DNA from 4 places in the Priestia sp. SIMBA_032 genome. Region 3 is predicted to be linked to each of the others. Evidence: predicted binding sites of a transcription regulator. Region 3 holds the regulator's gene; each other region holds the start of a gene.
What was found. The regulator Rex, encoded in region 3, represses fermentation and respiration genes when NADH is low (regulators of the CRP and FNR family bind a similar motif). The targets are predictions, from matches to a motif close to TTGTGAAATATTTCACAA.

Region 1 (5,999 bases), on a different contig from region 3:
CATACGATATGGATGAGAAGAACTTCGATTGAACGCTACGCATCAGAATTAGGGCTTGCAGTTGTAATGCCAAATGCAGATCGCAGCTTTTATAGAGATATGGCTTATGGAAAGAAGTATTGGACGTTTGTAACAGAAGAACTTCCTCAATTGGCTAGATCATTCTTTCCGTTATCGGAAAAAAGAGAGGATAATTTTGTAGCTGGCCTTTCTATGGGAGGGTATGGCGCTTTAAAATGGGCGTTTCGCAAACCACATCAATTTTCTGCAGCTGCCAGTTTATCAGGAGTGATGGACGTTGAAGGGCTTGGAAGGCGAGGAGAAGTTCAGTTCTTAGATTATCCTTTGATTTTTGGCATACCGCCTGTTATTAGACCTGAGGATGATCTTTTCTGGCTGCTTGAAAATCGCCGGCGCTATGGAGAAGTGACTCCGCGTATTTATCAATGCTGTGGAACGGAAGATTTTTTATATCAGGAAAATAAACGTTTTTCGGAGCGATGTAAGCAAGAGCCTATTTGTTTTACATATGAAGAAGGAAAAGGAAGTCACGACTGGGCATATTGGGATCAAAAAATTCAAGATGTGTTAAAGTGGCTGTTTAGTGAAAAGTAGGGAAGGTAGGTTTCGGTGGTTCCGACTTCTAGTAGTATAATAAAGAAAAATGTTTACTTGGTCGATAGACTAAAAGGAAATAGGAGTCGGTACGAATGGGGAGAAAAAAAGTCACGATTAAAGAAGTAGCGAAAGAAGCGGGTGTTTCATTAGCTACGGTATCAAGAATCTTCAATAATAAAGACGGTGAAATTAAAATCAGTGAAAAAACCAAACAAAAAGTACTAAAAGCAGCAGCTCATTTAGGGTATCAGACGAATCCATTTGCGGCAGCTCTGCGGGCCCAAAAAACAGGGATTATCGGGATATTAATTAGAGATTTAAAAGATCCGTTTTTAATTGAACTATTAAAAGAGGTACAGCAACAAGTCCAAAGTCGAGGGATGGATGTTCTTATTGGACATACGGATTACCAAGAAACAACGGCTGAGCGTCAATTAAATGTTATGATGAACCATTGGTTTGATGGAGTCATTTTATTAGATTATGTAGCCGCTCAGAATCCTTTTTTAGACGTATTAAAACAATATCAAACGCCTTACGTTTCTCTTACAGGAGACGGCTCTTCTGCACTTTGGCCGATTGTACATGTAGATGATGCGGTGGGAATACAATTAGCTGTTGCTCACTTAACGGACCTTGGTCATAAGAATATTGGGTTCGTTGGAAAAGCTGTAAGCGGAGTCGAGCACCGTCTATCTCTTTTTCATCAGTATGTACCGTCAGCAAACGCAAAGTTTGTAAAAGAAGATATGAATAACTCAGATGAACTATATCAGTTTATAAATGAGCTAGCTCATCATCCAGAGCCCCCAACTGCGCTTATTTGTGCTACGGATTACATTGCTCTGAAAGTGATACACTGTGCGTGGCAAAACGGACTTCACGTTCCAGCAGATTTGTCTGTTATAGGGTTTGATGATATTACAGAAGCTAGTGAAGCGCATATTCCGCTAACAACCATCCGTCAACCGATGGAGAAAATGGCTGAAAAAGCAGTAAACCTCTTACTTCAGCAAATTCAGGATCAGCAAGAAATGGATCAAGTACAGTATAAAATGGCACCTGTATTAGTAGAGCGTGAGACCACAAAACGTATGAATTGATAAGGAATGTATATACTATTCCTGAAAGTGTGAGACAAAAAGTCCACACTTTTTTGCATTAACCATTGCGTCCACTTCCCTCTTTCTTATACACTGTATGCTGTAGGGGAAAAAAACCAAGCTTTAATATGTTTGGAGCGATTTGATGACACAACAAAAATTAGATAAATATGAAATTATGGACGTTAGCTTACTAGCAGGTAAAATTATGTTAGAAAGCGGAGCAGAAACGTATCGAGTAGAAGACACAATGATGCGGATTGCAGCGTCTTACGGTATAAAAAAATCCCACAGCTATGTGACGCCAACAGGGATTATGTTTTCACTTGAAACGAAAGAACCGACGAAAACGAAGTTAATTCGTATTTCCGAACGAACGACAGATTTAAAAAAAGTAACCATGGTAAATAGCGTCTCAAGAACAATCAGTCAAGGAAACATCTCCTTGGAGGAAGCGTATGAAATGCTACAAGAAATTGAAGCAACAAACGTAGCTTTTCCACTATGGGTTCAACTTGCAGCTGCATCCATTTCTAGCGGATGCTTTTTAATCATGTTTCAAGGTTTATGGACGGACTTTATTCCAGCTATGTTTTCAGGAGGTCTCGGATTTTTAACCGTGGTGTATTTCCACCGTCTTATTCCGATTCGCTTTTTTGCTGAGTTTACCGCTTCGTTAGTTATTGGACTTTTATCAGCTCTTTTAGTCGCTTCAGGACTGGGCACGCAAATCGATAAAATTATTATTGGATCCGTTATGCCACTCGTTCCTGGCTTATCCATTACCAATGCAGTGCGAGATTTAATGGCGGGACATTTACTGTCTGGATTATCAAAAGGAGCAGAAGCGTTTCTGACGGCATTCGCTATCGGTGCAGGTATTGCCATTGTATTTACACTTCTATAGAAGGGAGGCATCATATGCATATCGTAGAGCAGATAATTACAAGTTTTATTGCTTCAGCAGCATTTGGGATCATTTTTAATGTTCCACGTGAATCATTATTAAAAAGTGGCTTTGTCGGAATGATTGGCTGGCTCATTTACTATTTGCTAACGTTCTATGGCGTAGATGAAATTCCAAGCACAGTTGCATCGGCCTTCTTTATTGCTATTATTAGTCAAATTTACGCAAAAATTTACCGAACGCCGATCATTATTTTCACCGTAGCAGGTATTATTCCGCTCGTTCCAGGAGGAACAGCATACGATGCTATGCGTAACTTTGTAGAAAATAACTATAATGAAGCGATTAGTCTTGCAGCGAAAGCCTTTATGATTTCAGGTTCAATTGCCATTGGTATTGTGTTTTCTGAAGTCATCAACCAAATCATTCGTCAATCTAAATTAAATGCCAAAGCAAAATATCGACCGTAGAGAAGCAAGCTCAAATCAGAGCGTGCTTTTTTTATGAAAAAATAAAGAGATCCTTCACTTTTTGTCACAAGAAAGTCACGTTTTAGTCTAAAAACGTTCAAAAAATGTACGTGCACAGTAAAAAAAATAGACTATACTATGTAAATAGAAAGAGAGACATTACATATGATTGTGAAACATTGAGCATATTTCTCGAATTATTATGCTCAATGTTTCACAATATAAGTAAAAGATGCTCAGAAATGAGTAAAGTATCTATGGAAATGATGAATGTTCTTATATATGAAAGGAGAAAAAAGATGGATACAGTCATACTATCACGTATTCAATTTGCATCAACGACGCTGTTTCATTTTATCTTTGTACCGCTGTCTATCGGCCTTGTCTTTTTAGTAGCGATCATGGAAACGATGTACGTAGTAAAAAAAGATGAACAGTATAAAAAGATGGCAAAGTTTTGGGGGCACTTATTCCTGATTAACTTTGCTGTTGGAGTCGTAACAGGTATTTTACAAGAATTTCAGTTTGGCATGAACTGGTCGGAGTACTCAAGGTTTGTAGGAGATGTATTCGGTGCGCCGCTTGCTATTGAAGCACTGCTCGCGTTTTTTATGGAGTCCACTTTCCTCGGACTGTGGATTTTCGGATGGGATCGTTTACCTAAATGGCTGCACTGTCTATGTATTTGGCTTGTTAGTCTAGGTACTATTTTTTCAGCGTTCTTTATTTTAACGGCTAATTCTTTTATGCAGCATCCGGTTGGAATGGAGCTGAATAATGGCCGTTTAGAAATGAATGACTTCTTTAAATTGTTAACAAACGGTCAGCTGTGGGTTGAATTCCCTCATACCATTTTAGGTTCGTTTGCAACAGGCGCCTTTTTTATCACGGGTGTCAGCGCCATTATGCTCTTGAAGAAAAAACATTTGGCTTTTGCCAAAAAATCATTTCAAGTTGCCATTATTGTAGGGTTAGTTTCAGGTGTAGGAATTGCGTTATCTGGTCATGAACAGGCTGGATACTTAGTTAAAACACAGCCCATGAAAATGGCCGCAAGTGAAGGATTATGGGAAAACAGCGGAAGTCCAGGGGCTTGGACGGTAACAGCAAATATTCACCCCGATGAAAAGAAAAATACGGGAGAAATCAAAATACCTTATTTATTAAGCTTCTTATCATACGGGAAATTTTCAGGTTCCGTTCCTGGGATGAACGAGCTGCAGGAGCAGTATACGGCGAAATATGGAGCAGGAAATTATATTCCACCCGTTCGGACAACATTTTGGAGTTTCCGCATTATGGCTGGTCTAGGTGGCGTATTATGTGCATTAGGCATTTGGGGCACGTACTTGCTTTCTCGTAAAAAACTTCAAGAAAGCAAACTATTTTTACGTATTATGACGATTGCCATTGCCTTTCCGTTCCTTGGAAGCTCAGCAGGTTGGATTATGACAGAGATTGGCCGTCAGCCTTGGGTTGTATTTGGCTATATGAAAACCGAAGATGCCGTGTCTCCTGGTGTAACAGCAGGTGAATTGCTGTTTTCTATTATCTCGTTTTCGTTCTTTTATTTAATTTTAGCTGTGATTATGGTGTTCTTGTTCGTTAAAGAAATTAAAAAAGGTCCAGATCACGATCACGAAGCACATACAAAAGTAGTATCAACTGATCCGTTTACCAAGGAGGGATACAATGTTTTCTCTTAATGAATTCTGGTATTTACTAGTATCCATTCTGTTTGTTGGTTTCATCTTTTTAGAAGGCTTTGATTTTGGGATTGGAATGGTTTCTCGCTTTTTAGGAAGAAACGACTTAGAGCGACGAGCTTTTATTAATACAATCGGTCCTTTTTGGGATGCGAATGAAGTTTGGCTAATTTCAGCAATCGGTGCTATGTTTGCTGCTTTTCCAAACTGGTATGCAACGCTATTAAGCGGGTCATATGTTCTTTTTGTTCTTCTTTTGCTTTCGCTGATTGGCCGCGGTGTAGCATTTGAATTTCGAGGAAAAGTTGAGAAACAAGCGTGGAAAAATGCGTGGGATTGGGTTATCTTCTTTGGAAGTCTTTTTCCACCGCTCATTTTTGGTATCTTATTTTCAGCGTTAATGAAAGGACTGCCTGTTGAGCGCAACATGCAAATGAATGCCGGCTTTTCGGATATTGTTAATCTATATACCATCACAGGCGGCGTTACGTTGACAATGCTTTGCTTATGGCACGGACTTATTTTTGCCACGATCCGTACGATGAACGATATTAGAGATCGTTCACGGAAGGTCGCTATGAAGCTTTTGCCTATAAATGCTTTATTACTTCTTATCTTTTCAGGCATGACGTTTTTTGAAACAGATTTATTCAGTAATCATAGCCGTTTGATGCTATATACATTTTTCATCGGTATTTTCGTGTATTTACTAGCAGGATTTTTCCTTACACGTAAAAAAGACGGATGGGCATTTGCTATGTCTGGCTTAATTTTAATTTTATCAATTTCCTCTATATTTGCAGGGTTGTTTCCAACCGTTTTGGTTAGTTCAATCAATGAAAGCTATAGTTTAACGATTCATAATGCAGCATCAGGGAATTATTCCTTAAAAATTATGTCTTACGCTGCTATTGCATTACTGCCTTTTGTGTTAGGTTATCAAATTTGGAGCTACTACGTTTTCAGAAAACGTGTAGATCATAAGGAGCATATGGAGTATTAATGGGTAGAAATTTAATGGTTTACAACGGAATAAAAATGGTTCTTGCCATGTTAATAGGGCTTATTACTATTCAAAGTGTAGCCATTATTTTTCAAGCTAAGTGGCTCGCCGAAGTAATTACCGCTCTTTTTCATGGTGAAAGTTTAACTTCGCAGACAAAAGCAATCGGATTGTTTTTGTCTGCCTTTATGA
Region 2 (5,999 bases), on a different contig from region 3:
ATCCATGCAGACGTACGTTCTAAGTAGTTAGCCGTTTCTCGGTAATACTGTAAATACGCTCCTGTAATGTCCATCAATTCTTCGTCTGTTTTTACTTTATACAACAAATCTCCGCCGCGAAGATGCGTACCTCCATTTCCGCCCACGTAAATTTCCCAGCCGCCGTCAATTCCAATAAAGCCAATATCTTTAATACCTGACTCAGCGCAGCTTCTCGGACAAGCAGATACAGCCATTTTCACTTTATGAGGCGTCCATAGTCCTTCAAATTTTTTCTCAAGCGCAATTCCAACGCCCATTGAATTCTGCGTGCCAAAGCGGCAAAACTGTTCGCCGACGCATGTTTTCACCGTCCGCAGCGACTTACCGTACGCGTAGCCAGAAGGCATATCTAATTCTTCCCATACGCTGGGCAAATCTTCTTTTTTAACACCAAACAAGTCAAGACGCTGACCACCCGTCACTTTTACGAGCGGAATTTCATATTTATCAACAACATCTGCAATTTTCCGTAAATCTTCTGCGTTTGTAACGCCTCCGTACATACGAGGAACAACAGAATACGTGCCGTCTTTTTGAATGTTTGCGTGCATGCGTTCATTCACAAATCGTGATTCGCGTTCATCAACGTATCCGGTTGGATTCACCATACCTAAATAATAATTCAGTGCCGGACGGCATTTCGAACAGCCTTCTTCATTATTCCACCCGAGTACATTCATCACTTCACGCGTATGCGAAAGGCCCTTTGCTTTGATTTCTTCGACAACTTCATCTCGTGACAGAGTCGTACAGCCGCAAATCGCTTCTTTTTGAACGGCCGCGTCAAAGTCAGCGCCAAGCGTATGCTGAAGCACTTCCGCTACAAGCGGTTTACATCCTCCGCAAGAGCGAGAGGCACTTGTACAAGCTTTGATTTCATCAACCGATGAGCATCCTTGTTTTTGGATAGCTTCCACAATTGTACCTTTTGTTACGCCGTTACAGCCGCAAATAATATCATCCGCGCTCATGCTTGCTACTAAGCTTTCACCGGCGTTACCGCCAGATGGCTGTAAAATCGACACTTTTGCGACATCGGATACATCTTCTTGCTTTTGAATCATTGAAAACAGTCGATTTCCGTCGCTGCTGTCTCCAAAAAGAACGGCTCCTACGATTTGATTGCCTCGCAAAACAAGCTTTTTATAAATGCCGTCTTGTTCATCGAACACTTTGATCGCTTTTTTCTCTTCATCTTCCGTGAAGTCTCCTGCCGAAAACACTTCAACACCTGATACTTTTAGCTGCGTGGATAAAATTGACCCTTCATAAGGCACTTTTTCTGCCCCGCAAATTGCTTTGGCTAATGCTTTTCCTTGTTCATACAAAGGTGCTACTAATCCATATACCATTCCTCTATGCTCTGCACATTCTCCGACAGCGTAGATGTTTGGGATATCCGTTTGCATATAGTCATCCACGACAATTCCTCGGTTTACATTAAGTCCCGCTTCTTTTGCAAGCTGGACATTTGGCTTAATTCCAACGGCCATCACGACTAAATCAGCGTCTAAAAACGTCCCGTCCTTAAAAGATAATCCTTCAACTCGCTCATCGCCGACGATTTCCGCCGTTTGTTTTTCAAGCAAAAACTTCATGCCTTGTTTTTCTAATTCATTTTGAAGCAATTTGCCGGCTGTTGGATCAAGCTGACGTTCCATTAAATACGGAGCTAAATGAATCACAGATACGTCCATCCCCAGATTTAACAGTCCGCGCGCTGCTTCTAATCCAAGCAGTCCGCCTCCAATAACCGCTGCTTTTTTATACTGCTGAGAAGCCTGCAGCATTTCATCCGTGTCTTTTATATCTCGAAAAGCCGTAACTCCTTTTTTATCAGAGCCTGGAATCGGAAGAATAAAAGGAAGAGACCCCGTTGCTAAAATCAACTCATCATACGATTCTACTCTGCCGCTGTTTGTCGCTACTTCTTTTTTTACTGAATCGATACTAGTAACCGTTTCGCCCGTATATAATGTAATATTGTTTTCTTGATACCAGTTCCAATCGTTTAACGTAATGTCTTCAACATTCGTATCTCCTTGCAGCACTTTTGATAGTAAAATACGGTTATAGTTCGGATGCGGCTCGCTTCCGAAAATCGTAATTTCAAACGCTTCGTTTGAAACCTTCAATACTTCTTCAATCGCTCGAACTCCAGCCATTCCATTTCCAATCAATACGAGTTTCTTTTTTTGCATCTTCCATTCCTCCCCTGGCGTCTATACCTGCTTGTTTCAAAGATATATTTTCCATGCATCTTTAAAGATACATTTAAGATATATGAATTTTCTGAATCGTTCAACTTATGTGTTAGATTATCTAACACAGTTATGGTATGTATGCGATTTCATTGCTTTAACAGCAAGCAAAAAAAATAAGTGGTCTAATGATGTTATTTGTATCATCCTTTGCATTTTATTTTGTGATATTTTTCACAACGTTAATGTAACAAGAATATGCAGCTTGGGCTATGATAAAAATCACTCCTATGAAAAATGATCAATAATTTGATAGTCTTATTTTAAAAACGTGAGTTAGTATCTTGCCATCTATCTTTTATCAGCATGCGAACTGATTATTGCGGGTATCGCAGACCAAGAAATCTAAATGTTTATGTACCAAAAATAATTATTCCAAAAAATTCTTTATAAAGAATTTTTTAGATAAACTGTTCTTTATAGTATTTACTATCCCTCTTAAGTTCTTTATAATGAAACAATGGAACTTTTATAAAGAACAGAATGGAGAATTGTAATGCCACTCGTAAACATCAAAAAGGTTTGGACCCCTTTAGAGATTTTTGGCTTTAAACTTTATAAGTGTAGAGATACCAAAAATTACTACTATAAAACGAGAAAAAGTCACAATCTAGCAAAATTGTAAAAAACAAGCCCTCTTTCAAAAGAAAGAGGGCTTGTTTTTTATTCTCCTGTAAACCAATTCACAACATATTCTCCCCACACTTCATTTCCTTTTTTCGTTAAATTGCCGCTGTCCTTATTTATATACTCTCCTAAATGAAACGGCCAAATGAGCGAGTGATTCATATAATATACCCAGTTTGCTTCAGAGACTCCCCTGATTGCTTCTACCCCTTCTTCATAGGACTCGGTTTGTGAAATATATGGCTGTGAAGGCTGAATCATAAGGGTTTTTTTCAAGTCTTTAAGCTGATGAATCAGCTTGTCTGTATTTTCAAGCGTCTCATCTAGCGTAAGGTGCTGATAGTCATTTTTAAGAGGTGCTTCAAACAGAATAATGTTTGGCTGAAGTTGATCAATTTGATCGGCAATATGTGAGGATAAAAGCTCATCTGTTGTTCGGCTGCCGTATGAAAGTGTTTTAACCGTAAATATATCACGTCCATATGTAGCTGCTAGCTCTTTTTTTAACTGCTGAGGCCACCCTGCTTCCTTTGCAGATGTGGCAAGCACAAGAGTCAGAGGCTTTTTATTTGCGATAGATGACTCAATTTGCTTTGTGATAAAGTCCGGAAGATTTTTTGTATAAGCAGATACATCAGAAAACTGTTTTTCTTTATGTATAACAGCAGTTTTTACTTCACTTGCCTGCGCTTCCGTTTGCTCTTGCCAGTGCTGCGCCCCCGCATACATCACCCCCCCGCACAAAACAGCCGCCGCCACATTTACCCCAACCATCGCCTTCATTCAATCTCCCCTTTACTCGTTTTCAAAAACCAACTATATTCTACCCACCAAACTTACATTCAACAAAATAAACAAATGGACGAACACAAAAATACTTCACTGAATCTGCCCTAAAAGGTCCACCTATCCGGATGAGACCAGCCCGCAAGGGAGGGGCTCATCCGGATAGGTCTAGCAACTCTACCATCACCGCTCTTTGGTGATGGTAGAGTTGCTACATCGATATAAGAGTAATTATAGATTAGTAGAAATTGGAATGGGGGACCTTTCGTACGTAAAATCTCTACAAATACACGTATACTTCGCATATTTCCTAGCGAAACGTGAAGTTTCCGGGGAAATTACGTCACGTTTCTTAAAAAGAAAACATAATGTACGTTCATTCGCGCATGTGATCTTCCCCTTGTACAGTAGAGATACCGGCGGAATACAGCAAAAACGCGTTTTTGAAAAAGGAAGGCTGCATGCAAAAAAGCTCGTTTGATCAAATTGCTTCATCTTTTCATCCATTAATTGTATCGATGATTAAAAAGTTTCACATTTACAAAGACTACGACGAATATTATCAAATTGCGTTAATTGGTTTATGGAGAGCGTATCAAAAATTTGATGAAAGCAAAGGCTCTTTTTCCGCTTATGCCTACACAACCGTGCGCGGTACGATCCTTTCTCATTTAAAAGGCACCATTTTATACGAAGAACGGGAAACACCTGCTGAGCAGAACCTGCTTTCACTGAACGAAGATCACGCTCTTCCCGTTCCGCTAGAAAGTGAAATTATCAAGCAGCATATCGAACATTTAACAGGGAGAGAAAAAATCTATGTACTCGAACATTTGCTAGAAGGCTACTCGTATAAAGATATTGCCTACAAGTACGGAGTCTCCACGGGAGCCGTTAAAAATTGGGGAAAAGCAGCTCGCAAAAAGCTAAAAGCCTCGCTTCTTCAAGAGTAAGAAAAGGAGGAAGCTTATCATAAGCTTCCTCCTTCCGTTCATATGTGTAGTCCAAACGATTGTTCATATGTAGGACAAGTTTATTCGATAAATCGAACGCATTATGCCAAGACAACCGGACTTTCTAAACAGTAATTACGGATAACAGCCGCTCTGGCCAGCTTTTTTTCTAAACTATAATAAGAAAGCTTCACTGGAATGAACGTTCCATCTTTGAAGTGAATTAGCATGGAGGTTGGATCAACTGTAGCAAGCGTGTGTGAAGTATGAACATGAGAGGCAAAAATCCAAGCGCAGCCATAGTCATTTGGCGAAGATGTCGGAAACGCAATGATGGCTTGTGAACGATTAATAACAAGCGGCGTAAGCTGTTTGTACGGAAACATTTTTCGAACGGCGGCAATCGATCCCTTAAACGTACTTAATTCCCGAATGCACGCTTCTTCTAATAATTGCTTACACGTCTTGCTTAGCATGTATTCTCCTGCTGCGTCCAGCACCTTCGTTCGGTGCACAGGATCGTTCACTGGAATCAATGCTTTTGTCGTCAAACCAATTTGATAGTTTTCATCATTTGTCATACATCTACCCCCTTTGCTACTTTATAACTATTCTATACTATCGAAAAGAGGAAAATCTAGTCTTTTTTTCTCATTATTTTAAATATTTCGAATATATTTTTTATCCAAAGAAAAAAGCGCTGAAACCAGCGCTTTTCTTTTAAATAAAAATGTCTAAAATAAGAACCATTGCAAAAGCTGCAAACGATAGAATCGTTTCCATCACTGTCCACGTTTTTAACGTTTGAGCCACTGACATATTGAAGAATTCTTTGATTAACCAGAAGCCAGAATCATTTACGTGCGATAGCATCACAGAACCTGCGCCTGTTGCTAGCACCAATAGCTCTGGGCTTACGTTTGGCATCGTTGCTGCGATAGGCGCGACAATACCTGCTGCTGTTGTCATTGCTACTGTTGCCGAACCAACTGCTGCACGAATTAATCCTGCAATTACAAATGCAAGTACGATAGGAGAAAGATGTGCGTCTTGAGCAAATCCTGCAATCGCGTCACCTACACCGCTTGCTGTTAAAATTTTATTAAAACCGCCGCCTGCACCAATGATTAAAATGATCGAAGCAACAGGTCCAAGACATTCGTTTGTGAATTTTAATAAATCATCTTTGTTGTACCCTCTTGCAAAGCCAAACGAATAAAAAGCAAAAACTAGCGAAATTAACAGCGCTACGATTGGACTTCCGATAAAGTTTGTTACGTAGCGAATCGTACTTGTTTCTGGATAAACAAACCCAGTGATTGTTGCTAAA
Region 3 (5,999 bases):
AGGCTCTTCAATCGCACGTAATACGATGTTGATACCTGTAGCAGTGTCACCGTCAGCTTCGATGCTTGCTACTTTATTATAGATATTTACTAATGCAGTACCACCACCAGCTACGATACCTTCTTCAACCGCAGCACGCGTAGAGTTTAATGCATCTTCAATACGTAATTTACGTTCTTTTAACTCAGTTTCAGTTGCCGCACCAACTTTAATTACAGCTACGCCACCAGCAAGTTTTGCTAAGCGCTCTTGTAATTTTTCACGGTCAAACTCTGAAGTTGTTTCTTCAAGCTGAGCTTTGATTTGGTTTACGCGTGCTAGGATATCTTCTGCATTTCCTGCACCGTTTACAACTGTTGTATTTTCTTTTGTTACAACAATTTTAGAAGCGCGACCTAATTGATCGATGCCTGCTGTTTTTAAGTCAAGACCAAGCTCTTCAGTGATTACTTCTCCGCCTGTTAAGATCGCAACGTCTTGTAGCATTGCTTTACGACGATCACCAAAACCAGGAGCTTTAACAGCTACAGCTGTAAATGTACCACGAAGTTTGTTCACAACTAATGTTGCTAAAGCTTCGCCTTCTACATCTTCAGCGATGATTAATAGAGGCTTGCCTTGTTGAACAACTTGCTCTAATACCGGTAAGATTTCTTGAATGTTACCGATTTTTTTGTCTGTGATTAAGATGTATGGATCATCTAATACAGCTTCCATTTTATCTGAATCAGTTACCATGTAAGGAGATGCATATCCACGGTCAAACTGCATACCTTCTACCACTTCTAATTCAGTTGTGAAACCTTTTGATTCTTCAAGTGTGATAACGCCGTCGTTACCAACGCGCTCCATTGCTTCAGCGATTAGTTGACCTACTTCTTCGTCAGCTGCTGAGATAGCCGCTACTTGAGCAATTGAATCTTTACCTTGAATTGGTTTAGAGATTGCTTTTAGTTCTTCAACCGCTACAGCTACTGCTTTTTCCATACCTTTACGGATACCCATTGGGTTAGCACCAGCCGTTACGTTTTTAAGACCTTCTCTGATCATTGCTTGCGCTAAAACTGTTGCAGTAGTTGTACCGTCACCAGCAACGTCGTTTGTTTTGCTAGCAACTTCCGCTACTAATTTAGCACCCATATTTTCAAATGCGTCTTCTAATTCGATTTCTTTTGCAATTGTTACACCATCATTTGTAATAAGCGGTGAACCGAATTTCTTTTCTAATACAACGTTACGACCTTTTGGTCCAAGCGTTACTTTTACAGCATTTGCTAATGTATCTACACCACGTAGCATTGCGCGACGTGCTTCTTCGCTAAATTTAATGTCTTTTGCCATGTTCTTTGACCTCCTCAAGATGTTCTTAATAATCTATTTTTTACGTATGATAAGTTTGTGGTTAAAATTAGCCGATTACAGCTAAAATATCGCTTTCGCGTAAAATTAAGTATTCAGTACCTTCGTATTTCACTTCAGTACCCGCATATTTTGAGAAGATGATACGATCGCCCGCAGCTACTTCTAAAGCTACACGCTCACCGCTTTCTAATACTCGACCTGTACCAACAGCAACAATTTTACCCTCTTGTGGCTTTTCTTTTGCACTGTCCGGTAACACGATACCGCTTGCTGTTTTTTCCTCAGATTTTACAAGTTCAATCACTACGCGATCACCTAATGGCTTTAACAAGTGAAACAACCTCCTCAAATAATATGTTTACATTTTTATTAGCACTCAACCTCAACGAGTGCTAACACAATTATTATATTAAAACAAAGTGGGTTTTTTTTGCAAGTATTAAACAAAAAAAATTTAAAATTTACGACAACTACATATAATAGTCTTAGATTTCGACGATTTTGAGAAATAAAGCATTCTTTTCTCTGTTCAATAATATGTATGTTACAATACGAGCAAGAAGAAATTGCTAACTTTACAGTACTTCTTCGACATATATACATAAAAACCTTTTAAAGGAGTATAGAAGATTGGAAAAACGTTATTGGTATGTTATCCTCACCTACATCCTTATGCAGTTTTCAGGAGTTGTTGGTATACCGCTGTTAAAATTAACAGGAATGTTTGATCAATATCCAGTTCGAACAGCGAATGTCATGCTTTTGACTTATTGGACCATCATTAGCTTTATCCTTGGTTTACTTATTGTCTTACTGCTGCTGCGCCGTGATATGTCCATGCGTATAGAACATGCGGGAACAACGGTAACTGTGGTCTGGTCAGTCCTTGGGGTGTTCCTGGCTATGGCTGGTCAAGCTGTAGCAGGTATGATTGAGCACGCTCTTGGCATTACCCAAGTATCTGAAAACACACAAAATATTGTTAATCTTGTTAAAGCAACACCGTTCCTTATTGTCGTTACGTCTGTTATTGGACCAATACTAGAAGAGATTATTTTCCGAAAGATTATTTTCGGCTCTCTTCACAAACGATACAATTTCTTTATCTCTGCATTTATTAGTTCCCTTATTTTCGCTGCGGTACACTGGGATTTTAAACATTTACTTGTGTATACAGCTATGGGATTTGTATTTGCATTCCTTTATGCAAGAACGAGACTAATTGTTGTACCTATTATTGCTCACGTGTTGATGAATACAATCGTTATTTTATCTCAAACTATTTTTGCAGATAAAATTATAGAAATGCAAAAACAAGCAGAACAAATGCAGTTTATTTTTGGAGGCATGTTTTTATGAAGAATATCCCTTTAACACGAGGGTTTATTTATATTATTATGGGGGTTTTATTTACTTACTTGGCAATTCAAAATGCTCAGGAAACCGTTTGGAATTTCCCCACAATCTTATTTGCACTCGTAGCCGCATTTGATTTCAGGTTTGCGGTTCGCATCTTTATCTTGCACTACAAAATTAAAAAATTGCAGCAGCAATATAAAAATCAAGATGATTCATCTAAATAAAAAAACCACTGTTTCAGTGGTTTTTTTACATACTAACATCTTCTCTTTCTTGCTCTGCCCTTGCCTTTAACACTTTGCGATACGAAATGCGGGAAATAATGATGCTGATTTCATACAAAATTAAGAGCGGCACTGTCACCATCATGTGCGAGAGCAATTCCGGTGGTGTAATAAGTGCGGCAATAACTAGCAGTACGAAATAGGCATATTTTCGAATTTGAGATAAAAACATAGGCGTTATAATTCCTAATCTCGTCAAAAACATTACGACGACAGGAAGCTGAAACAACAGGCCAAAAGGCAGTGTGAGCTGCATTAAAAAAGAAAAGTATTCACTAATGCCAATCACTTGGTTTACATTCAGCTCATCAGAAACGCGCGTCATAAAATCGACGACAAATGGAAACAACACAAAATAAGAAAAAGAGACACCGCCTATAAAGAGAAAAATGGAAACAGGAATATATCCAAGCGTTACCTTACGCTCTTTTTCATATAAACCAGGACTAATAAATGCCCAAAGTTGATACAGTGTAACAGGAGCTGCAAGTACACAGCCGATAATAACAGCAAATTGCATATAAATCTTAACTGGATCTGTTAGCCTAAATGCATTCATCGTTAAATTTTTTGCCTCATCAGCATGCTGTAAATAGACAATGACCTTATCTGCTATAAAAAAGCCGCCAATTGTGGCAATCACAAAGAAAAATAAAACAATTAAAATGCGTTTTCGCAGCTCTCCTATATGATCATATATTGACATTTCTTGTTCGGTCATACTATGATCACCCTTTTACTCTTTGTCATCTACTTGACGCTGTTTATCTTTTTCACGATCTTCTGATGCACCGCTAGCGGCATGCTTAAACTCTCTAAGCGTTTGGCCCACTGATCTTCCTAGCTCCGGTAACCGTTTCGGTCCAAAAATAAGCAGTGCTACAATAGCAATAACAATCCAACTGCCTGCTCCAATCCCCATATTCCCACTCTCCTTATTAATTTAGACTTAAGGAAATCGTAACACAGTCCGTCTTATTCAACAGGATAATTTTTCAAAAAGTAGACGAGCGACTGTAATTCTACAGCAAGATCAATATGATGAAGTCGAATCTCATCCGGTACGTTTAAGCGTGCAGGAGTAAAGTTTAAAATCCCTTTAATTCCGCAACTCACTAAACGATCGGTAATTTGCTGAGCAACAGTGGCAGGAACGGTTAAAATCGCTACTGAGATGTCATCACTCATATAATCTTCCAATTGGTCAAGATGATAGACCGGCACGTCGCCTACTTTCGTACCGACTTTATCTTCTATCACATCAAAAGCGCACTCAATTTTAGTGTTATTATTTTTAATAAAATTATAATTTAAAAAGGCCGTTCCTAGATTCCCTACGCCAATCAGTGCTACTTTCGTTACTTCATCTTGGTCTAACGTTTTACGGAAAAATGTAAGTAAATAATTTACATTATAGCCGTATCCCTTTTTTCCTAATGCACCAAAGTAAGAAAAGTCCCGACGAATAGTAGCAGAATCCACTTTCACTGCCTCACTTAACTCTGCTGACGACACACGCTGTTTACCAGAAGCATGCAAATTTTTCAAAAAACGATAATAAAGCGGCAATCGTTTAGCCGTTGCTTGTGGTATTTTTAATTGTTCAGTGTTCACGTTGTACCCCCTCAGTTCATGTATGTCATTACTAACATTTTTAAGTCATATTGCATTACCTTTCACAAAGCATCAACCGCTTTGAGGTAGCGCTTCCAATTCTCTCTCTTTTCTCTTGTTTTATATATACTCCGCTTCACACCTCGACGGCTTTTGTCTATCCAGCACTACTTAAAGTCGATAGCTAGAACGAAGCAATTAGCCCTTCAAAGGATCCGTTTGGTAGTCATGACGGATTTTTTACATCCATCATATATAAGTTCAGAGATGCACTTATCTCTTATTTTAACATAGTATCCTGTATAAAATGTGCAGGTAAAATCATTTTATTTCATGAATCAAAACATTCGCTTCATCATTTGTCCTTGTCCCTCTGCAAATTACAAACGCTTGTAGGAAGAACTTGTAGTTAAAAATATGTTAAAATACACTATGGATATACTACTAGAGGTGAAAAAATGATTATTCTACAATTGAACGGTATTACAAAATACTATGGGGCAGAACCCATTTTATCGAATATAAAGTTAGAAGTACAATCAAAAGACCGCATTGCCCTAGTGGGACGAAACGGTGCTGGTAAATCAACTTTATTAAAAATTATTGCTGAGCAGCTTTCCTATGACAGCGGAGAAATTATTAAACCTAAGGGTGTTTCCATTGATTATATGGGACAAGATACAGTTCTTGAGTCAACACTCTCCATATGGGAAGAAATGATGACTGTCTTTGCTCCATTAAAGAAGATGGAAAAAGAATTACGTACGCTTGAAACGAAGATGGGTGATCCAGACATTTTTAATGATTCAGTTCAATACGAAAAACTAACCAAAGAGTACGATCAGCTTCAAGTAACGTTTAAAGATTTAGGCGGCTATCAATATGAAGCAGATACCCGATCTATTCTTCACGGTTTCCGTTTTTCAAACTTTGACTACAGCACCCCTATTTCCTCCTTGAGCGGTGGACAAAAAACGCGCTTGGCTCTTGCAAAACTGCTTTTAACAAAGCCTGATTTGCTTATTCTGGATGAGCCTACCAACCACTTAGATATTGAAACTTTAGCATGGCTGGAACAGTTTCTGCAAGGGTATGAAGGAGCTATTTTAATTGTTTCACACGATCGTTACTTCCTTGATAAAGTCGTAAATCAAGTGTATGAAGTCACACAAAAAACAACGGTCAAGTACACAGGCAACTACTCTAAATACCTTGTACAAAAAGCAGAGCGATATGAAAAAGAATTGCGTCAGTACGAAAAACAGCAGGATGAAGTCGCAAAATTGAATGACTTTATTCAGCGAAACATCGCCCGCGCATCGACTACAAAACGTGCGCAAAGCAGACGTAAACAGCTCGATCGAATGGAGTTAATAAATC
Region 4 (5,999 bases), on a different contig from region 3:
GCTTAGCGTTAGATCGAGCTGTTGAAAAAGGAATTGTAACGGTTACATCCAGCGGCAATTCAGGTCCAGGCTTATGGACCGTGGGCTCTCCAGGTACAGCGGGAAAAGCTATTTCGGTTGGCGCTTCTGTTTCCCCGACAACAGTTCAATTTCTAACAATCGGATTTAATAAAGACAAAATTATGATGGCGCCAGTAGAAGGGTCGCACCCGTGGACATTTAATCAAACGCTGCGTGTAATAAATGAACAATACTCCAAAGAGCAAAAGCATGCGTTGGGTAACGTCATTTTGCTAAAAGCAGAAGGAAATGCCGTTGAAAAAAAGATTAAACAAGCTGAACAGGCAGGTGCAAAAGCCGTTATTTTATATAGTCCGACTGAAAAAAGCATAATCGGTAAACTAAAAGAGTCAGTAAATATTCCAGTGATATGGGTAAGTAAAAAAAACGGTGATACAATTAATCAACACATTCAGTCTCAACAGCCATATTTACGCACTGGCAAGCAAGTAGTGCAAGACTTGCTTACATCTTTCAGTTCAAGAGGGCCTGTAACGACTACTTGGGGAATCAAGCCGGACGTCGTCGCACCTGGTTACTTCATTAATAGTACAGTTCCCGGCGGATATGAACGCATGCATGGCACAAGTATGGCTGCGCCCCATGTAGCTGGAGCGTGCGCTCTTATTTTACAAGCTCACCCTAACTGGTCTCCTGAACAAGTCAAAGCTTCATTGATGAACACCAGTAAAGTAATGCAGCAGCTAAACGGTCAAACGTATCGCGTATATGAACAAGGAGCGGGAAGAATTCAAATAGCAAAAGCTGTCACAGCAGACTCTTTATTTTACCCATCTTCTTTATCTTTTGGTATTTTTACGCGTCCATCAAAGAAAGTTTTATCTTTTAAAATTGATAACCAGTCTGATAAAGCAAAAACGTACCGTTTAAACGTTCCGAAAAGGGATGAAGGAGTAAACTGGGATGTTCCATTACCCGTCACGGTGCTACCCCATCAGACAAAAGAGATAGCTGTCACTTTATCGGTGCAGCCCCGTTTTAAAAATAAAGGTATATATGACGGATATTTGGAAATAAATGATTCACGTGAAACATTTTTGCTTCCTTATATGTACATGATTAGCATTCCAGATTATCCTCGTGTCATGGGATTGCAAGTAGCAGCAGAAAAAGAGAAAAATACGTATAGCTATGAACTGTTTTTGCCTGAAGGAGCAGATCAGTTAGGCGTCGCTCTTTTTGATAAGCAGTCTTTGCAGTTTGTATCGTATTTAGATGTTGACGTGGATGTAGAAAGAGGCGTGAGAAAACGAAAAATAACGATTGATGAATCGCTTGTACCGGGAGTGTACCAAATATTTGCATTTGTGAAAAAGCATAGACAAGAGCAGGTTGTACACAGTACAATAACGATTAAATGAACCTCTTTAAATGTTTTCATTTGAAGAGGTTTTATGTGTGGCAGAAATGTGAACAATAAGAAGAGATTGTGAAGTTTTTAGCTTAAACACATTGACATTAAATATACGCTATTGTATGCTTACAGGGAATATAAATGATAAGGTTTTCAACCTGTGAAAACCGTTGATATTTCTGCGTATTTTATTAGCTGTTTTTACCTTTTTTAGCAATTTTTTTTGCCTTTCTATCATATATTGAGCTATGAAAACGATAGAGAATTCGGAAAAAAGAAAATTTTGCAAAAGGGGTATGAGCTTATGAAAGATCGCAACCGTCATCCTTTGCAAGCGATGGCATTAGTGTCAATCATTCTATCACAGTTAGCAGGTTCAGTCTTAATTGGCTTATTCTCTGGAAGATGGGCTGATCAATGGCTTGACACCGAACCACTATTTTTGATTTTAGGCCTTCTTTCAGGGCTAGCAGCAGGTGTTTTTATGATGCTGCGGACAGTCCACCATTTTTTTTCAGGAGATTAATAATTCATGCAGGATTTGCAGCACGTTTTTCCAAGACTTCGTTCATACATATTGTATTTGTTAGCATTATACGTTCTCGGCTGGGGATTTACAAGTTATAAGGCTGTTTTTGCAGGTTTAATTTTAGGAACCGCCCTGAGTTTGTATAATTTGTGGAACTTAGTAAGAAAGTTTGAGCAGTTTGGACAGGCGTTGGATGAGGGGAAAAAGCCCCGTTCAATTGGGACTGTTGTAAGATTTGCAACAGCTGCTCTCGCAGTTGTGATTACCATCTCTTATCCAAAAACCTTTCATATTATTAGTGTAGTTGTGGGATTAATGACGTATTATGTTGTCATTATCATAGATTTAGTTGTTCAAAATATGCGTAGAAGATAGAAAGAGAGGTGAACACAGTTGGGTCATGAATCACCAACTATAGAGTTTCTAGGCCTTACTTTTAGTCAAAGTAACTTGCTTATGGTTACCGTAGCTTCTGTTATTGTATTCTTAATTGCAGTTTTATGTACTCGTACTCTTGCTATGAAGCCAAGCGGTGCACAAAACTTTATTGAATGGGTCTTAGATTTTGTTAAAGGGCTCGTTAATAGCAATATGGATTGGAAAACAGGTGGCCGCTTTTTGACGCTAGGTGTAACTTTACTTATGTACATTTTTGTGTCAAATATGTTGGGTCTTCCATTTGCCATCGTGATTGACCATAACTTATGGTGGAAATCGCCAACCGCTGATCCAGCAATTACGCTGACGTTAGCCGTTATGGTAGTTGTACTATCACATTATTATGGTATTAAAATGCGAGGTTTCTCTGCATACACGAAAGATTACTTCAAGCCAATGGCATTTTTATTCCCGCTTAAGATTATCGAGGAGTTTGCCAATACGTTAACGCTTGGCCTTCGTCTTTACGGTAATATTTATGCTGGGGAAATTTTGTTAAGCTTGCTAGCTGGTTTAGCAACAACAGGCTTCCTAGGTACAATTGGAGCTGCTATCCCAATGCTTTTATGGCAAGGATTCAGTATTTTTGTAGGCGCAATTCAGGCCTTCATTTTCACAATGTTAACGATGGTTTATTTATCTCACAAAGTGAGTAGCGACCATTAATTTATAAAGCTTTGTTCAAGTAATACCCAATTTGGACAAAACAAAACTTAGTTAAACAAAATCATATATATTAAGGGAGGACTTTATAAAATGGGTTTAATAGCATCTGCAATTGCGATTGGTTTAGCGGCACTAGGTGCTGGTATTGGTAACGGTCTTATCGTTTCTAAGACGATTGAAGGCACAGCTCGCCAACCAGAAGCACGTGGTACATTAACTTCAATGATGTTCGTTGGGGTTGCCTTAGTTGAGGCGCTTCCAATTATCGCCGTAGTTATTGCATTCATGGTACAAGGTAAATAATAATGTGTTACATGTGGCGAAGATCATTCAAAAGAACCTTCGCCATTACTTTATGTCTTTAAGAAGTAAATTATATATGTGGAGTCTCTGAAGGGAGTGAACATGGCCGTGTCGAACATGTTTGTGTTAGGAGCAGCAGGCATTAATGGTGGAGATATTCTTTTCCAATTAGTGATGTTCCTTATCCTACTTGCGTTACTTCAAAAATTCGCGTTTGGTCCTGTAATGGGAATCATGAAAAAACGTGAAGAGCATATTGCCGGTGAGATTGATGAAGCAGAAAAGCAAAATGAGGAAGCGAAGAAGCTTGTTGAAGAGCAGCGTGAAATCTTAAAGCAATCTCGTCAAGAAGTGCAAGTAATGATGGAAAACGCTAGAAAGTCTGCAGAAGATAAAAAAGAAGAAATCATTGCGGCAGCACGCGAAGAGTCTGAGCGTCTAAAAGCTGCAGCAAAACAAGAAATCGAACAGCAAAAAGATCAAGCAGTTGCTGCTTTACGTGAGCAAGTTGCTTCATTATCTGTTTTAATTGCGTCGAAAGTTATTGAAAAAGAACTTTCTGAACAAGATCAAGAGAAGTTAATTCATGAATATATCCAAGAAGTAGGGGATGTACGATGAGTCAACCAGCTGTAGCCAAGCGCTATGCACTAGCTCTTTTTCAATTAGCAACAGAAAAACAGATGATCGATGAAATGCAAGACCAGCTACAAATCGTTGAAGAGGTGTTTGCTAAAACACCTGAATTAATGGATGTATTAACTCATCCAAAAATTACAATTGAGCGAAAAAAACAGTTTGTAAGTGAGGCATTTGCTGAACTTTCACCAACTGTTCAACATACGGTTCTTCTATTATTAGAGCGTCACCGCATTCAAATTGTTAGCCAAATGGTACAAGAGTATCGTTTCCTAGCGAACGAAGTACGTGGCGTGGCAGATGCAACTGTTTATTCTGTCAAACCTTTAAGCGCAGATGAGAAAAGAGCAATCTCGCAATCATTTGCTTCAAAAGTTGGAAAACATACGTTAAATATTTCAAATGTAGTAGATAAAAGCCTAATCGGCGGCGTGAAGCTTCGCATTGGTAATCGTATCTATGATGGCAGCATTAGCAGCAAATTAGAAACGATCCACCGAGGACTTCTTGCACACAGATCGTAGATAGGGGTGAAATTCATGAGCATCAAAGCTGAAGAAATTAGTGCGCTGATCAAGCAGCAAATTGAAAACTATCAGTCTGAGATTAAAGTGAGTGATGTAGGTACTGTTATCCAAGTTGGGGATGGTATCGCACGTGCTCATGGCCTCGACAATGTCATGGCTGGAGAACTGGTTGAATTTTCAAATGGTGTCATGGGAATGGCACAAAACTTAGAAGAAAACAATGTAGGTATCATTATTTTAGGACCATATACGGAAATTCGTGAAGGTGACGAAGTTCGCCGTACAGGACGCATCATGGAAGTTCCAGTAGGGGAGCAGTTAATCGGTCGTGTTGTTAACTCATTAGGTCAGCCAGTAGACGGCTTAGGCCCAGTAGAAACAACAAAAACACGTCCAATTGAAGGTGCTGCACCTGGCGTTATGGATCGTAAATCAGTACATGAGCCGCTTCAAACAGGTATCAAGGCGATTGACGCACTTGTGCCAATCGGTCGTGGACAGCGTGAGTTAATTATCGGTGACCGTCAAACGGGTAAAACATCGGTAGCAATCGATACAATCTTAAACCAAAAAGATCAAGATATGGTATGTATCTATGTAGCGATTGGCCAAAAAGAATCAACAGTTCGTAACGTAGTAGAGACATTACGTAAACACGGTGCTCTAGATTACACAATCGTTGTAACAGCATCAGCTTCACAACCAGCTCCGCTATTATTCTTAGCACCATACGCTGGAGTAACAATGGGTGAAGAGTTTATGTATAACGGTAAGCACGTACTCGTTATTTACGATGATTTAACAAAACAAGCATCAGCTTATCGTGAACTTTCATTACTATTACGCCGTCCTCCAGGTCGTGAAGCGTATCCAGGGGATGTATTCTATCTGCACTCTCGTTTATTAGAGCGTGCGGCAAAGTTATCGGACGCAAAAGGTGGAGGTTCATTAACAGCTCTTCCATTTATTGAAACGCAAGCAGGAGACGTATCTGCTTATATCCCAACGAACGTAATTTCGATTACAGACGGACAAATTTTCTTACAGTCAGATCTATTCTTCTCAGGCGTACGTCCTGCGATTAATGCTGGTCTTTCTGTATCACGTGTAGGGGGATCTGCACAAATTAAAGCGATGAAAAAGGTAGCAGGTACACTGCGTCTAGACCTTGCATCTTATCGTGAGCTTGAATCGTTTGCTCAGTTCGGTTCTGATCTTGACCAAGCAACTCAAGCAAAATTAAATCGAGGAGCGCGTACAGTTGAAATCTTAAAACAAGGTTTACACAAACCGCTTCGTGTAGAAAAACAAGTAGCTGTGCTTTACGCATTAACAAAAGGCTTCTTAGATGATGTTCCAGTATCAGATATTACACGCTTTGAAGACGAGTACTTAACATGGTTAGAATCAAACCGTAAAGAAGTACTTGAATCAATCCGTACAACTGGCGGCCTTCCTGAAG

Region 1: the regulator Rex is predicted to act here: its motif matches at 3,268-3,285, upstream of SB717_RS19350 (cytochrome ubiquinol oxidase subunit I).
Region 2: the regulator Rex is predicted to act here: its motif matches at 2,466-2,483, upstream of nirB (nitrite reductase large subunit NirB).
Region 4: the regulator Rex is predicted to act here: its motif matches at 1,509-1,526, upstream of SB717_RS19725 (AtpZ/AtpI family protein).

The regions. Positions count from the first base shown of each region.
Region 1 covers NZ_JAWRXD010000006.1:6,646-12,644, forward strand. The annotation lists gene SB717_RS19330 (alpha/beta hydrolase) at 1-615, shown strand, start outside; gene SB717_RS19335 (LacI family DNA-binding transcriptional regulator) at 711-1,721, shown strand; gene SB717_RS19340 (threonine/serine exporter family protein) at 1,867-2,628, shown strand; gene SB717_RS19345 (threonine/serine exporter family protein) at 2,643-3,098, shown strand; gene SB717_RS19350 (cytochrome ubiquinol oxidase subunit I) at 3,398-4,804, shown strand; gene cydB (cytochrome d ubiquinol oxidase subunit II) at 4,791-5,807, shown strand; gene cydD (thiol reductant ABC exporter subunit CydD) at 5,807-5,999, shown strand, end outside.
Region 2 covers NZ_JAWRXD010000001.1:672,630-678,628, forward strand. The annotation lists gene nirB (nitrite reductase large subunit NirB) at 1-2,243, opposite strand, end outside; gene SB717_RS03410 (SGNH/GDSL hydrolase family protein) at 2,967-3,713, opposite strand; gene SB717_RS03415 (sigma-70 family RNA polymerase sigma factor) at 4,178-4,669, shown strand; gene SB717_RS03420 (competence protein ComK) at 4,771-5,250, opposite strand; gene SB717_RS03425 (GntT/GntP/DsdX family permease) at 5,390-5,999, opposite strand, start outside.
Region 3 covers NZ_JAWRXD010000039.1:4,209-10,207, reverse strand. The annotation lists gene groL (chaperonin GroEL) at 1-1,341, opposite strand, end outside; gene groES (co-chaperone GroES) at 1,409-1,693, opposite strand; gene SB717_RS31995 (CPBP family intramembrane glutamic endopeptidase) at 1,993-2,721, shown strand; gene SB717_RS31990 (YdiK family protein) at 2,718-2,945, shown strand; gene tatC (twin-arginine translocase subunit TatC) at 2,971-3,726, opposite strand; gene SB717_RS31980 (twin-arginine translocase TatA/TatE family subunit) at 3,742-3,927, opposite strand; gene SB717_RS31975 (redox-sensing transcriptional repressor Rex) at 3,981-4,619, opposite strand; gene SB717_RS31970 (ABC-F family ATP-binding cassette domain-containing protein) at 5,078-5,999, shown strand, end outside.
Region 4 covers NZ_JAWRXD010000006.1:90,457-96,455, forward strand. The annotation lists gene SB717_RS19720 (S8 family serine peptidase) at 1-1,442, shown strand, start outside; gene SB717_RS19725 (AtpZ/AtpI family protein) at 1,740-1,961, shown strand; gene SB717_RS19730 (ATP synthase subunit I) at 1,968-2,339, shown strand; gene atpB (F0F1 ATP synthase subunit A) at 2,358-3,068, shown strand; gene atpE (F0F1 ATP synthase subunit C) at 3,159-3,371, shown strand; gene SB717_RS19745 (F0F1 ATP synthase subunit B) at 3,474-3,992, shown strand; gene SB717_RS19750 (F0F1 ATP synthase subunit delta) at 3,989-4,534, shown strand; gene atpA (F0F1 ATP synthase subunit alpha) at 4,550-5,999, shown strand, end outside.